One region of the Streptomyces thermoalcalitolerans genome, then DNA from elsewhere that is predicted to be linked to it. Evidence: riboswitches for the same ligand, from Rfam matches in the RefSeq annotation. Region 1 holds a riboswitch; the other holds the start of a gene.
The links. Region 1 has a riboswitch for S-adenosylmethionine ahead of thrC (threonine synthase). Riboswitches for the same ligand answer to the same signal wherever they lie in the genome.

Region 1 (5,464 bases):
TCGCCGGCCTGGCCGCCCGCCACGGTCTGATCGTCGAACCCGGCCGCATGGTCCTCGAACTGCGGCCTCCCGGCATGGACAAGGGCGTCGCCCTGCTGGACCACGTCCGCGGCCTGGGCCCCGGCGCGGTCCTCTACGCCGGCGACGACCTCGGCGACCTGCCCGCCTATGCCGCGGTGGAGAAGCTCCGCTCGGACGGCCTGCCGGGGCTTTTGGTGTGCAGCGGCAGCACGGAGGTCACAGAGCTGTCAAAGCGGGCGGACCTGGTGGTGAACGGTCCGGCCGGTGTGGTGGAGCTGCTGAGGGCGCTGGCGGAGCGCGTGCGGAGCGTTTCCTGACGTGCGGGGGCGGGAGCGGACGCCTCCGCCCCGCCCCGCCGCACCCGCTCCGTCAGGCGCTCAGCTCGTTCAGCTGATCCAGGAACCACTGGGTGGGAGGAAGCGCGGTCGCGGCGGCGGCCAGCCGCTTGGTGCGCTCCAGCCGCTCCGCCCCCGGCATGCTCAGCGCCTCGTGCAGCGCCTGTGCCGTCCCCACCACGTCGTAGGGATTGACGGTCACCGCGTCGTCCCCCAGCTCCGCGTACGCCCCCGCCTCCCGCGACAGCACCAGGGCGCACCCGGAGTCGGAGACGACCGGCACCTCCTTGGCCACCAGGTTCATCCCGTCCCGGATCGGATTGACCAGCGCCACGTCCGCGATCCGGTACGCCGCCAGCGACCGTGCGAAGTCGTCCTTGACGTGCAGCAGCACCGGCCGCCAGCCGGGCGTCCCGTACTGCTCGTTGATCTCCTCCGCCAGCCGCCGCACCTCGGCGGTGTACTCCCGGTACACCGCGAGGTCCTGCCGCGACGGATACGCGAACGCGAGATGCACCACCCGCTCGCGCCACTCCGGCCGGTCCTCCAGCAGCTGCCGGTAGGCGAGCAGCCCCCGCACGATGTTCTTGGACAGCTCCGTCCGGTCCACCCGCACGATCGTCCTGCGCGCGCTTCCGTCCGGAGCCGCGCCGATCTCCTCGCGCAGCGCCACCATCCGTTCCTTGACGTCGGCCCGCTGCGACCGCTCCCGCAGGAACTCGGCGTCCGCGCCCAGCCCGTGCACCCCGATCCGGGTGCCGCCGAGCCCGCCGACCAGGGCGTCGCAGCAGTCGGCGAACGCGTTCGCCCACCGCTGGGTGAGGAAGCCCAGCCGGTCCGCGCCCAGCATCCCGCGCAGCACCTGCTCGGCGATGTCGTCGGGCAGCAGCCGGAAGTAGTCCGCCGGCGCCCACGGCGTGTGCGAGAAGTGCCCGATCCGCACATCCGGCCGGAAGTCGCGCAGCATCCCCGGCACGAGCGTCAGGTGGTAGTCCTGCACGAGCACGGTCGCGCCCTCGGCCGCCTCCTCCGCCAGTGCCTGGGCGAAGGCCCGGTTGTAGGCCTCGTACGACGCCCACTGGCGGCGGAACTCCGCGTCGAAGACCGGCTCCAGGGGGGTCTGGTAGAGCATGTGGTGGACGAACCACAGCACGGAGTTGGCGATGCCGTTGTACGCGTCGGAGAACACCTCCGCGTCGATGTCGAGCATCCGTACCCGTTGACCGCCGGTGTCCTCCGACGGCAGCCGGCGCCCGCCCTCGAAGCGGTGGGCCGCCGTCCGGTCGGCGTCGCTCAGCGCGGCGCACACCCAGACCGCGCCCGCCTCCGGACCGATCGCGGACAGCCCGGAGACCAGCCCTCCGCCGCCGCGCCTGGCGTTCAGCGAGCCGTCCTCGCGCACTTCGTACGAGACCGGACCGCGATTGGAAGCGACCAGTACCTTGGCACCGTGGGTTGAAGCCATGGTCCTCAACCTAGCCCGACCCGGAAACGCTCAAACGTACGACTCCGCTGCGTGAACGGCCGTGCACGGGTGAACCGGGGTTTCACGCCAGAGGGGCGAGCCGCGGCCGCACGCTGCTTTCCCGCCCCTTCTTCCGCGCTCTTTCGCGTTACCTTCGCGTTCTTTCGCGCTCTTCCGTGTTCTTCCGTGGCTTTCACGCCACTTTCCGGGCCGCGTACTCCGCGATCCCCACCATGGGGGGCCGCTCCTCGGTGTCCACGGGGTAGGTCCGCGGCTCGAAGCCGTTCTCGCCGCGCTCGAACTGGGTCAGGGCGGGGCGGAGCAGATGACCGCGGGCCAGGCGCAGCTGGGCGGTGCGGTAGATCGCGGCGGCCATCCGGCCGAGCGCCTGCCCGTCCTGGTGCCGGTGCTTGCGCACTCCGACGTCGACCTGGGCGAGGGCGTCCAGACCCACCAGGTGCAGGGCGTCGACCAGCATGCCGAGCTCGACGCCGTAGCCGACGGGGAACGGCAGCTGCTCGAGCAGCGAGCGGCGGGCGGCGTACTCGCCGCCGAGCGGCTGCACGAAGCCGGCCAGCTGCGGCCAGTGCATGTTGAGCAGCGGACGCGCCATCAGCTCGGTGACCCGCCCGCCCTGCCCGGCGAAGAGCGCGTCGGAGGCGGACCCGTCGGACACCGTGAGGGGCCGGTCGTACATGGCTTTGACCAGGGCGATGCCGGGATCGGTGAGCAGCGGGCCCACGATGCCGGTGACGAAGTCGGAGGAGAAGTCCCTGAGGTCGGCGTCGACGAAGCAGATGATGTCCCCCCGCGTGACGAGCAGGGAGCGCCACAGCACCTCGCCCTTGCCGGGCACCGCCGGCAGGCGCGGCAGGATCTCGTCGCGGTGCACGACCCGCGCGCCCGCGGCGGCGGCCACCTCGAAGGTGCGGTCGGTGGAGCCGGAGTCGACGACGACGAGCTCGTCCACGAGCGGTGCCTGCTCCATCAGGTCGCGCCGGATGACGGCGACGATGTCGCCGACGGTCTCCTCCTCGTTGAGGGCGGGCAGGACGACGGAGACCGTCTGGCCGGTGTGCTGCTTGGCGGCCAGGATCTGGCGGAGCGGACGGTCGGCCACGGACCAGGAGCGGGTGGCGAGCCAGCGCTCGACTTCTTCCAGCACGGTCTGGCGGCTCCTCACGGTTGTCTCGCGGTTCGGACGGCCATCTCGACGGTCGTGGCCCTTCGGATACAGTCTTGAGCAACGCGGATGACCATCGCATACCGGGGTCTCCGCCGCCTTACAACCGCGTACCGACAACCTCATACAGCTCATCCAGAGGGGCAGAGGGACACGGCCCGATGAAGCCCCGGCAACCCTCCAGCCGGTTCTCGTAGACCGCTGACCGGTGCCCTCCGGTCACGGTCGGTCGTTCACGCGAGGCTCCTGGCTAGGGAAGGTGCCAATTCCGTCTCACGGCGAGATGCGTCGTGAGGAAGATGAGGAGAAAGGGCCTCGCCTCACATGGCTGTGCAGACTGCTGCAAGCAGCACTGGTTCCAGTGTTTCCACCGTTTCCACCGTCGACCTCGGCCCTGCCACGGCCCTGAGCTGCCGCGAGTGCGGCCACCGCGTCCCCCTCGGCCCGGTCTTCGCCTGCGAGGAGTGTTTCGGCCCGCTGGAGGTCGCCTACGACTTCTCGGCCTACGACACCGAGGGGCTGCGCAAGCGGATCGAGGAGGGTCCCACGAGCCTCTGGCGCTACGCGCCGCTGCTGCCCGTCCCCGCGGACGTGGCCGACAAGCCCAACCTCAACCCGGGCTGGACCCGGCTCGTCCAGGCCGACCACCTCGCCCGTGAACTCGGTGTCGACGCCGGCAAGCTCTTCGTCAAGGACGACTCCGGCAACCCGACGCACTCCTTCAAGGACCGTGTGGTCGCCCAGGCCCTGGAGGCGGCACGCGCCTTCGGCTTCACCACCCTGTCCTGCTCCTCCACCGGCAACCTCGCCGGTGCCGTCGGCGCCGCCGCCGCCCGTGCCGGCTTCCGCTCCTGCGTGTTCATCCCGCACGACCTGGAGCAGGGCAAGGTCGTCATGGCCGCCGTCTACGGCGGCCGGCTCGTGGGCATCGAGGGCACCTACGACGATGTGAATCGTTTCTGCTCCGAGCTGATCGGTGACCCGGCCGGCGAGGGCTGGGGCTTCGTCAACGTCAACCTGCGGCCGTACTACGCCGAGGGCTCCAAGACGCTGGCGTACGAGATCTGCGAGCAGCTCGGCTGGCGGCTGCCCGACCAGATCGTCGTCCCGATCGCCTCCGGCTCCCAGCTCACCAAGATCGACAAGGGGCTGCGGGAGCTGATCGAGCTCGGTCTGGTCGAGGACAAGCCGTACAAGATCTTCGGGGCGCAGGCCGAGGGCTGCTCCCCCGTGTCCGCCGCCTTCAAGGCCGGCCACGACGTCGTACGGCCGCAGAAGCCGGACACCATCGCCAAGTCGCTCGCCATCGGCAACCCGGCCGACGGGCCGTACGTCCTGGACATCGCGCGCCGCACCGGCGGCGCCGTGGAGGACGTGACCGACGAGCAGATCGTGGACGCCATCAAGCTGCTCGCCCGGACCGAGGGCATCTTCGCGGAGACGGCCGGCGGGGTGACCGTCGGCGTGACGAGGAAGCTGATCGAGAACGGCGTCCTCGACCCGGCGAAGACCACGGTCGTCCTCAACACCGGCGACGGTCTGAAGACGCTGGACGCGGTGGCCGGCACGGGGCTCACCGCGACGATCCGCCCGAACCTGGACTCCTTCCGAGAGGCTGGCCTGCAATGAGCGTGACCGTTCGTATCCCCACCATCCTGCGCACCTACACCGGCGGCCAGGCCGAGGTCACGGCCGAGGGGGCGACCCTGAAGGAGGTCATCTCCGACCTGGAGAAGAAGTACACGGGCATCGCCGCCCGCGTCCTGGACGACCAGGGCAAGCTGCGCCGGTTCGTCAACGTCTACGTCAACGACGACGACGTCCGGTTCGAGCAGGGGCTGGAGACGGCCACGCCGGACGGCGCGGGCGTCTCGATCATCCCGGCCGTCGCCGGCGGATGACCGTCTCCGCGGACGCTCGTTACCTTCGGTAACAGGCGTCACCGAGTGTGTTCGGGATTGCCCCCTCCGTGAGAGAAGCGGAGGGGGCGATTCTGTGGGATTAAACGCGGTAGAGTTGGGGAACGCGCTCCCGATTCCCTGATGCGGAGCCATGAATTCCTGCCGCACAGCCGACAAGAAGCAGCCAAAATGTGTGCGCTCTTTGTGGCATATGTCTCTTTCGTGCGGCCTGACTTGACCTGAATTCAGGTGAATTCTCGTCACATTCCCGGCCGTCGGCGTCCGGATTTCTCGTCCGAGTGACCTGTTGCAGAGGGCAGTTGGGCAGATACATTCAGCCGCGGTCGACGCGTTCCGGCGCACGCCCCCAATCCATGGGGGGTGAGGTCTGACCCGGATCCGCGAAGTGTGGATCTGTGCAAGGGCCAGTAATAGGGGAGTTAGGCATGGCTCAGGGCACCGTCAAGTGGTTCAACGCGGAGAAGGGATACGGCTTCATCGCGGTCGACGGTGGTGCAGACGTCTTCGTCCACTACAGCGCGATCCAGATGGACGGCTA
Region 2 (5,464 bases), on a different contig from region 1:
GCTACGGCACCGGTGAGGCGCTGGCTCTCGCCCAGCGGGCGTACTTCCGGCGCTGGGGCGTGGTCCCCGCCGAGCTGTTCGCCGGGACGCCACGGGCCGCCCTCACCCCGGCGACGGCCCTGTTCGTGCACGGCAGCTGGGTGCATCTGCTCGGCAACATGCTCTTCCTCCACGTCTTCGGAGCGATGACCGAGAGACGCATGGGCTCCGTCCGGTTCATGCTGTTCTACGTCGGCTGCGGCTCTCTCGCCCTGGTGGGCTACGCGGCAGCCCATGCCGCCTCCGAGCAGTCCCTGGTGGGGGCCTCGGGGGCCGTATCGGCGGTCCTCGGCGCGTTTCTCCACCTGTTCCCCCGGGCCAGGGTGACCAGTCTCTTCCCGTTCCTGTTCTTCCTGCCGCTGCGGTTTCCCGCATGGGTCGTGCTGCCGTTCTGGGCGTCCCTGCAGTGGCTCGCCGCCGGACGCCCGGCGCAGGGGCCGGGCGTGGCCTATCTGGCCCATGTGGTGGGCTTCGCTCTGGGCTTCGTCTGCGCATGGGCCGGCTTCGGCCCGGTCAAGGGGCACATGGCGCGGCCCTGGAGGGGCGGTGGGGGAAGACGGGCGGGCTGAGGGGAGTGCCGTCCGGACCCGGCCGGGCCGGGTGAGCGGTGCCCCGCGGCCGGGTCGGGCGGGGCCGGTGCGTGCGGCCGCGGGGCGGAGGAAAGGGCCGCCACGGAGCGCCGGCGGGTGACGGCGGCGCGGCTGGGGGTGCCCCGCGCCCGTCCAGGGCAGTAGGGGAGTGCGGGCCGGGGCCTTCGGCCCACGGCACGATCCGGACGGCATCCCCTAGAGTGAGGGCCACCCCCGCTCCGGCCCCCGAGGGAGAGAAACAGCCGTGATCACCGCGATCGTCCTCATCAAGACCAGCGTGGACCGGATCCCCGAGATCGCCGAGCAGATCGCCTCGCTGGACAACGTGAGCGAGGTGTTCTCCGTGACCGGGACCTACGACCTGATCGCCATGGTGCGGGTGCGGCAGCACGAGGACCTGGCGGAGGTCATCCCGGGGCGGATCAGCAAGATCCCGGGGGTGGAGGCCACGGACACGCATGTGGCCTTCCGCACGTACTCGCAGCACGACCTCGAGGCCGCGTTCGCCATCGGACTGGACTCCTGAAGGACGCCCGGGCGCCCGCGGGGCGCAAGGTGCGCGGGTGCGGCCCGTTCACGGCCGGTCGCACCCGCGCGGCAGGGCCGCGTGCCGGTACGGCCTGCCCGGCAGGGCCCGTCAGTCAGGGCCGCGGCCCTCGGGCCGCTCACCCGGCCACCGGGACGCAGCGGCCGTTCTCCGTGCGGTAGCGCCACTTCGCGCCGCTCTCGACCAGCTCCCTCACCGCCCGTACGAAGCGCTCCACGTGCTCGTCGGGCGTTCCCGCACCGAAGCTGACACGGACGGCGGCGTCCGCGGTCCCGCAGCCGCCCTGGGACTGTGCGTCGCCGCCGAGCAGGACGCGGAGCAGGGGGTGCGCGCAGAACAGGCCGTCACGGACGCCGATGCCGTACTCGGCGGAGAGGGCGGCGGCGAGGTGGGAGCTGTTCCAGCCCGCGGCCACGAAGGAGATCACCCCGACCCTCGGGGCGTCGTCGCCGAAGAGCGACAGGATCCTCACTCCCGGGATCCCGGCGAGGCCCTCGCGGACCGTGCGGATCAGGTGCTGCTCGCGGGCGACCAGCGCCTCGAAGCCGGCCTCGGTCAGCGCCCTGCAGGCGGAGGCGATGGCGTAGGCGCCGATGACGTTCGGGGAGCCGGCCTCGTGACGGGCCTCGCTCTCGTGCCACTGGACGTCCACTCCCCCGTCGGCGCGCTGCGCGACCGCGCGGCTCGCGCCGCCGCCCGCCAGGTACGGCTCGGCCTCGTGCAGCCAGTCGGCGCGGCCGGCCAGCACGCCCGCGCCGAAGGGGGCGTACAGCTTGTGGCCCGAGAAGGCGACCCAGTCGACGTCGAGGTCGCGGACCGACACCGGGCGGTGCGGGGCGAGCTGGGCGGCGTCCAGGACGATGCGGGCGCCGTGGGCGTGCGCGGCGGCGGCCAGCTCCTTCACGGGCCACAGCTCGCCGGTGACGTTGGAGGCGCCGGTGACACAGACCAGGGCCGGGCCGTGGGGGTCGCGGGCGGCCAGGGCCGCCTCCAGCGTCCGTACGGCCTGCCGCGGGGTGCGCGGGGCGTCGAGGACGGTGACCCGCGCGTGCCGCCAGGGCAGCAGTGCGGCGTGGTGCTCGGTCTCGAAGACGAACACCTGGCAGCCGGCCGGGAGCGCGCGGGCCAGGAGGTTCAGCGAGTCGGTGGTGGAGCGGGTGAAGATCACCTCGTCGTCGCCGCGGCAGTCGAGGAACTCGGCGACCGTTCTCCTGGAGTCCTCGAACAGCTCGGTGGAGAGCCGGGAGAGGTGGCCCGCACCGCGGTGCACGCTGCCGTAGTACGGCGCGTAGGCCGCCACGTCGTCCCAGACCCGCTTCAGGGCGGGTGCGCTGGCGGCGTAGTCCAGCGCGGCGTAGGTGATCTCGCCGCCGGTGACGAGCGGGACGGTGACCTCCGTTCCCAGGACGGGCAGAGGGGAGCAGACGGACTTCTCGGCGGCGACAGTGGAGACGGACATGGGTGAACTCCCGTGGAAGCAGGCGGAATCACCACGCGAGCGGGCACGGCTCGAGCGTGGAGAAAGACGGAAAAAGACGGAAAAAGGTGTGCGTCCTCTCCGGTGGCGTCCTCTTCGTCGGCTCTTCGTCTGCTCTTCGTCTGGGCCCGGCGCCGCGCCGAATGCCGAGTCGAGGCGCAGACCGAAAGAGGCGAAGAAGAGGCGGAAGGAAACAGGAGGACAAACAGGAAAACGCGGAGGCGGGGCTCTGCGGCCCTAACGCATTCGCTTGCTCACGGAAGACTCCCTCGTACGACCAGGACCCCTGGTGAACACGAGGGGTCCGCGCTTGCCGCAGACCTCGCTGCCTGCGGCCCGGTCTTCACCCGGGGCACCCCGCCACGGACGGAGGGTTGCCGGACAGTCGGCCGGGGCCACTTGACTGTCACTCATGACCTGCAGGGGAAGGTACGGGAAACGGCCGCGGTCCCGCAACCCGTGTCCGGATCGCGGGACCGCACGCCTGGCCGTCATGCGTTGCTGACCGCCACCCAGCGCTCCAGTGTGCGCTTGGCCGCCCCGGAGTCGATCGACTCCGCCGCGCGCTCCATGCCCTCCCGGAGCTGCTCGGCGAGCGTGCCCGGGCCCGGCCGCAACGCCACCAGCGCCGCCGCCGAGTTGAGCAGGACGGCGTCCCGTACGGGCCCCTTCTCGCCGTCCAGCACCCGCCGGGCGACCTCGGCGTTGTAGGAGGCGTCCCCGCCGCGCAGGGCGTCCACGGGCACCGGCTCGATGCCGACGTCGCGCGGGTCGAACCGCTCCTCGGTGACGGTGCCGTCCCGGACGACCCACACCCGGGAGGTGGAGGTCGTGGTGAGTTCGTCGAGGCCGTCGTCGCCCCGGAAGACCAGGGAGGAGTGGCCGCGCTCGGCGAAGACCCCGGCGACGATCGGGGCCATGCGCGGGTCCGCGACCCCGACGGCCTGTGCCCGCACCTTGGCCGGGTTGGTCAGCGGGCCGAGCACATTGAACACCGTGCGGATGGCCAGCTGGCCGCGCGCGGCACCGGCATGCCGCAGCGCCGGGTGGAACTTGACGGCGAAGCAGAAGGTGATGCCGGCCTCCTGGGCGACCTCGGCCACCCGCCGCGGGGTCAGTTCCAGGTTGACGCCGAGCTTCTCCAGCACATCGGAGGCCCCGGAGGCGGAGGACGCGGCCCGGTTGCCGTGCTTGACGACCCTGGCGCCCGTACCGGCCACGACGATCGAGGACATCGTGGAGATGTTCACCGTCTTCGCGCCGTCGCCGCCGGTGCCGACGATGTCGACGGTCTCGCCCGGCACCTCGATCACATTCGCGTGCTCGTACATCGCGCGGACCAGGCCGGTGATCTCCTCCACCGTCTCGCCCTTGGCCCGCAGGGCCACCACGAATCCGGCGATCTGCGCATCGGTCGCCTCACCGCGCATGATCAGGTCCATCGCCCAGGCGGTCTCGTCGGCGGTGAGGTCCCGGCCCTCCAGCAGGCCGTTCAGCAGGACGGGCCAGGAAAGGCCCGCCGCGGTGTCGCCTCCTGCGGGGGTCACAGCGCTCATGGGCCGCTCCTGGGTCGGTGTCCCGTGCATCGGGACGCGTGGTCTCGGACGGACTCCACCCTATCCAGCCCGGCGTACGGCGAGAGGCCCCGTCCGGGGTTCGGACGGGGCCTCTCGCTGTGGCGTGCAACGCTCAGCGGCCGGTGATCACATGATCAGTGGTGACCGTGACCGCTGGTGATCTCCTTGTACTCCTCGACGGTCGGCTTCGGGATCTGGTTGCCCTCGCCGTAGTACGCGTGGCTGAGCTTGGCGCGCAGCTTCTGCGTGATGCCCACCTTGCGCTCGACGCCGTTCTCGTCGACCGCCGGAGCGATCTCGGCCGGCTCGTACTGGTGGTGCGCCGTGAGGGTGTAGAGCTGCTCCTGGCTGAGCGGCTCGTGGACCTCGATGAACTCACCGTGCGGCAGGCGCTTGATGATGCCGGTCTCACGGCCGTGCAGCACCTTCTCCCGGTCGCGGCGCTGCAGACCGAGGCAGATCCGCTTGGTGACGATGAACGCGACGACCGGTCCGACGAAGAAGCCGATCCGGACGAACCAGGTGACCGCGTTGATCGACAGGTGGAAGTGCGTGGCCCACAGGTCGTTGCCGCCGCCCACCAAGGTGATCAGATACAGTGTGATCCAGGCCACACCGAAGGCCGTGCGGGTCGGGGCGTTGCGCGGGCGGTCCAGGATGTGGTGCTCGCGCTTGTCGCCGGTGATCCAGGCCTCGATGAACGGGTAGAGCGCGATCGCCGCCAGGACCAGACCGAAGAGGACCAGCGGGATGAACACGCCCAGGACGAGCGTGTGTCCCAGGAAGTTGATCTCCCAGCCGGGCATGGCCCGGATCAGACCCTCGGCGAAGCCCATGTACCAGTCCGGCTGGGCGCCGGTGGACACCATGTCCGGACGGTACGGGCCGATCGACCAGACGGGGTTGATCTGCACCAGTGCCGCGAGGGCCGCGAGGAAACCGAAGACCAGGAAGAAGAAGCCTCCGGCCTTGGCCATGTACACCGGCAGCAGCGGCATGCCGACGACGTTGTTGTTGGTCTTCCCGGGGCCCGCGAACTGCGTGTGCTTGTGGTAGAAGACCAGGATCAGGTGGGCCACGACCAGGCCCAGCATGATGCCCGGCAGCAGCAGGATGTGGATCGCGTAGAACCGGGCCACGAAGTCGTGGCCGGGGAACTCGCCGCCGAAGAGGAAGAACGAGATGTACGTGCCGACGACCGGCACCGACAGGATCGCGCCCTCGGTGAAGCGGA

Region 2: another riboswitch for S-adenosylmethionine. It lies ahead of ABD224_RS11030 (aminotransferase class V-fold PLP-dependent enzyme); the one in region 1 lies ahead of thrC (threonine synthase).

Annotation. Positions count from the first base shown of each region.
Region 1 is NZ_BAAAHG010000038.1:20,086-25,549, reverse strand. It holds gene otsB (trehalose-phosphatase) at 1-338, shown strand, start outside; gene ABD224_RS20450 (alpha,alpha-trehalose-phosphate synthase (UDP-forming)) at 391-1,821, opposite strand; gene ABD224_RS20445 (glucosyl-3-phosphoglycerate synthase) at 2,015-2,986, opposite strand; SAM riboswitch class I at 3,133-3,310, shown strand; gene thrC (threonine synthase) at 3,329-4,633, shown strand; gene ABD224_RS20435 (ubiquitin-like small modifier protein 1) at 4,630-4,905, shown strand; gene ABD224_RS20430 (cold-shock protein) at 5,352-5,464, shown strand, end outside.
Region 2 is NZ_BAAAHG010000013.1:124,592-130,055, forward strand. It holds gene ABD224_RS11020 (rhomboid family intramembrane serine protease) at 1-608, shown strand, start outside; gene ABD224_RS11025 (Lrp/AsnC family transcriptional regulator) at 874-1,155, shown strand; gene ABD224_RS11030 (aminotransferase class V-fold PLP-dependent enzyme) at 1,295-2,635, opposite strand; SAM riboswitch class IV at 2,955-3,071, opposite strand; gene trpD (anthranilate phosphoribosyltransferase) at 3,145-4,209, opposite strand; partial or broken gene qcrB (cytochrome bc1 complex cytochrome b subunit) at 4,365-5,464, opposite strand, start outside.